Regions from separate parts of the Paraclostridium sp. genome, predicted to be linked through region 1. Evidence: a T-box and tRNA genes for the amino acid it is inferred to sense, from the RefSeq annotation. Region 1 holds a T-box; the other holds one or more tRNA genes.

Region 1 (2,261 bases):
TTAAAATATTCAAACATATAGAGGTCTTAATTTTAAAATGTGAGAAAAAATTCAATATCAAGATTTTTTATGCCATTTTGGGTTTAATGGAAAAAGTACAAATTAGTAAAAATAACTTAAAAAACTGTCACATAATAATTAAAAATTATTCATGTGACAGTCTAATTATTACTCACTTGGAACCAGTATATATTCACCTGATTTTAAATTATAATCTCTTGATATTACATTAGGGTTTTTTCTGTGAACAACCTTTCTAAATTTTTCTATATTTTCTATATCCTTATTGTAAGTTTTAATTATATCATCAAGTGTTTGACCTTGTTTAACAAAATGCTTAACAAAGTATCTATTACTCATTATTTCTTCATAAGTTTTAATATATGGAATTTTAGTGATTTGATTAAATGCAGGCACGTTTTCATTTAAGTAATTAAACGATTTATCCAAACAAGTTATATAATTATAAATACCTGATTTAATAACTTGAGAAAAAGAAGTACAGTCACTAATATTCGGACTTATAAAAAATAATGTTAATATAAATATTAATAAATATTTCAATTAATCACCTCCTATTAAGGAGTATTGATAAATATATATATGTTAAACATATTTATTAAATTAAATTTATAAAATAAAACGTTGACTTAAAAAATATAAGTTGGTATAATTTTATTAAATAATTCAAATAATACAAAAATAAAGACAGTGAAGAGAAGAGTAAGTATAAAATGTAGGCACAGCGAATTGAGGATGGTGAAAGCTCAACACGAGGTTTATACTGAAGAACATCTCGGAGTCTCTAACCGAAATATTATATATAGTAGGCTTAGACGGAAGATCCCGTTATAGATCATTAAGCAATGCTTAGCTAAGAGGCCAAATTTGGCAATTAGGGTGGTACCGCGATAGTAATAGTCTTTCGTCCCTTTATATGGGAATGAAGGGCTTTTTTTATATTTAAATTTAAAATTTATAGGAGGATACAAAATGCAAAGAGAATTTATAGAAATTAAAGAGCTTTACAGAAACAAAGAAGAGCATATCGGAAAAACTGTAAAAGTAGCTGGATGGATAAGAACATCTAGAGCATCTAAAAACTTCGGGTTTATAGAATTAAATGATGGAAGTTTCTTTAAAAATATGCAAGTTGTAATATCTGAAGACAAACTAGAAAACTTTAAAGAAATAACTAAGCTTCCAATAAGTTCATCTATACTAGTAGAAGGTGAATTAGTAGCTACAGAAGGTGCTAAACAACCTGTAGAAATACATGCAAGTAAAATAGTATTAGAAGGTGAATCAGATAGTTCATATCCACTTCAAAAGAAAAGACATACATTAGAATATTTAAGAACTATAGCTCACTTAAGACCAAGAAGTAATACTTTCTCTGCTGTATTTAGAGTAAGAAGTTTAGCAGCATATGCTATACATAAGTTCTTCCAAGAAAGAAACTTTGTATATTCACATTCTCCAATAATAACTGGTAGTGACTGTGAAGGTGCAGGAGAAATGTTTAGAATAACAACTATGGATTTAAATGATATACCTAAGAATGAAGACGGGGCTATAGATTATACAAAAGATTTCTTTGGAAAAGAAGCTAACTTAACAGTTAGTGGTCAGTTAAACGCTGAAATAATGGCTCTTGCATTTAGAAATGTTTATACATTTGGACCTACTTTTAGAGCTGAAAATTCATTTACACAAAGACATGCATCAGAATTTTGGATGATCGAACCTGAAATAGTATTTGCAGACTTAGAAGATAACATGGAACTTGCAGAAGATATGATAAAATATGTTATAAACTATGTTATGGAAAATGCTCCAGAAGAAATGGAATTCTTTAATAGTTTCATAGATAAAGGATTATTAGAAAGATTAAACAATGTAGTAAACTCTGAATTTACTAGATTAACATATACTAAAGCTGTTGAATTATTACAAGAATCAGGACATGAGTTTGATTATCCAGTTAAATGGGGAGATGATCTTCAAACAGAACATGAAAGATACTTAACAGAGCAAGTATTTAAGGCTCCAGTATTTGTTACTGATTATCCAAAAGATATAAAAGCATTCTATATGAGAATGAATGAAGATGGAAAAACTGTTAGAGCTATGGATCTTTTAGTTCCAGGTGTTGGAGAAATCGTTGGTGGTTCTCAAAGAGAAGAAAGACATGATGTATTATTAGATAGAATAAAAGAAATGAATCTTAATGAAGAGGATTACTGGTGGTATTTAGAACT
Region 2 (2,261 bases), on a different contig from region 1:
CCTTCACCTTCATTAATTCTTTCTATTATTAAGTTATTTCCTTTTGCTGAATCTTTTCCATACCTAGAGTATAAATAACTTACAAGAGCTCCACCTAATGGCAATAAAAATAATAGCCATGGATTTGCTTCTCTTGTACTAGTCGCCCATTGCAAACTTTTTAGAAAAAAAGATATAACAATCCCTACTACTACACCTGATATAGAAGCAAATAATAGCCATCTTAAAAATACCTTAGATATAAATGCACTTTCTTTTATATGTACTTTTAACTCATTCAACGTTGTCACCTCATTCATATTTTGTCCTCTTATACGTTCATATACTCACCATCTTACTACTCTTATTTTTAAAATTCAAGTATTTCATCATAACCTACCAATTGAAATCTTTATTCTCTATATTTAACTTTAGAAATCATCTGTGTCATCGTACCCATAGGACAGTAAACACACCATGACCTCGGCTTGTATACAAGCATCGTTATAATCCCTAATATAGTTGACGTTATCATAATACTAAAAAATCCAAATGCAAACTGTGATATCCAAGGAGTAACTTTGATCAATTCATTATAATTCCAAGGCATTTTAAATGTCCAAAGTATCGTTAAAACTTCTTTTAAATCATTAGTTCCTTTAAATACTAAATACGTATTTAATACCATATTAAGAAACATAGTTAAGAAAAATATTAAAAATCCATATCTAAATGTTTTACTTTTTAAAAATTTTGGCATGTCTTTATATCTAGATAGCTTCATTTTATTCCCCATTAAATCTAATAATTGACCTCTTCCACAATAGTTATTACAGTAAGTTTTACCTCCCCCACTCATAGATATAATTAGTGGAACTAAGAAACAAATCATTCCTAGCCATGCAAATAATATATTAAACATTCCTAAAAATAAATACATTGCACTTAATATCCACATATAATCTTTAATTTTTTTTATATTTTTTTTCATATTAATCACCTACCTCTATTTTTTTTATCTCTATAACTGATGCAGGACAGGAATTAGCACATCTTCCACACCCAACACACTTTTCTTCATTTATTTTTGCGAAAACACCCTGTTCTATATGTATAATTTCAAGAGGACATACTTTAACACAACTTCCACAAGCTACACAATATTCTTTATCTATGATTGCTTTCTTTTTCATTTTTTTCATTTAATCACTCCTGTTTTTTAATATATGTATATTATAATTATTATGCGTTTTTATTTCTGTGATAATATCACATATTCTAATACAATTTTTTTATACATAAAAAAAGTAGACTACTTTCAATAGTCTACTTTTTATTGGAGCTAGTGATAGGAATCGAACCTACAACCTGCTGATTACAAGTCAGCTGCTCTACCGTTGAGCCACACTAGCATAAATTGGCGGGAATAACAGGACTCGAACCTGTGACCCATTGATTAACAGTCAATTGCTCTACCAACTGAGCCATATTCCCATATATATTGGAGGCGACACCCAGATTCGAACTGGGGATCAAGGAGTTGCAGTCCACTGCCTTACCACTTGGCTATGTCGCCTTATACTTACTCTATAATTATATTATTTTTTTAGCATTTTGTTAAGTATTTTTTTAAATTTTTCAATATTTTTCATCGACATTTTTTTCTTCTATTAATAATAATTTTAATTTAAAGTTTTAAGTTAATTTTAATATGTCCAATCCCCCTATTAATTAAATAACTACCTACTATCAAGTATACTATATTTAAAACTATCCCTTCTGGAATCGGCATTATAACTAAAAAATTATTTATAAAATGTCCAATTATACATAACTTGATAGATTTTGTATAGTAATATATTAACCCTAATATAATTGCACCCCCAAATGCAGTTATACCTTGAACTAAATTAAAATGCATAAAAGCAAATATAGCAGATGAATATATAATTGCTTTTAAATGTCTCTTTTCATATTTATTCAATAACCATTTTAATAAAACTCCTCTGAATAATAACTCTTCTACTATAGGCCCTATTATAACTATCTGTGTGAATATAATTAAAATTCCTAAAAAACCACCTTCACTTAAATACCTAGTTATAAACGAACTTTCAAATTTATTTATTGTACTTATATGAGCACATAAATTCAAAATATTAATAAATACACATTTCATTAGTATATAACCTATAATCATATAAATCGAATTTATTAGATAGTATTTTTTAGAATACACTTTATCATCTAAAGTTTTAACTAAAGTTATTTTATTTGAAATT

The links. The T-box of region 1 lies ahead of asnS (asparagine--tRNA ligase). A T-box ahead of a tRNA ligase gene usually reads a tRNA of that ligase, here a tRNA-Asn.
Region 2: it has a tRNA-Asn gene. The T-box ahead of asnS (asparagine--tRNA ligase) is inferred to sense a tRNA for this amino acid. The anticodon was not compared.

What each region holds. Positions count from the first base shown of each region.
Region 1 is NZ_JBOFKN010000081.1:22,196-24,456, forward strand. It holds gene ACRCYC_RS05630 (hypothetical protein) at 169-564, opposite strand; T-box leader at 703-936, shown strand; gene asnS (asparagine--tRNA ligase) at 994-2,261, shown strand, end outside.
Region 2 is NZ_JBOFKN010000157.1:72,991-75,251, forward strand. It holds gene ACRCYC_RS11910 (voltage-gated chloride channel family protein) at 1-299, opposite strand, end outside; gene ACRCYC_RS11915 (4Fe-4S binding protein) at 392-970, opposite strand; gene ACRCYC_RS11920 (4Fe-4S binding protein) at 972-1,172, opposite strand; tRNA gene ACRCYC_RS11925 (tRNA-Thr) at 1,317-1,391, opposite strand; tRNA gene ACRCYC_RS11930 (tRNA-Asn) at 1,398-1,473, opposite strand; tRNA gene ACRCYC_RS11935 (tRNA-Cys) at 1,482-1,555, opposite strand; gene ACRCYC_RS11940 (lysostaphin resistance A-like protein) at 1,667-2,261, opposite strand, start outside.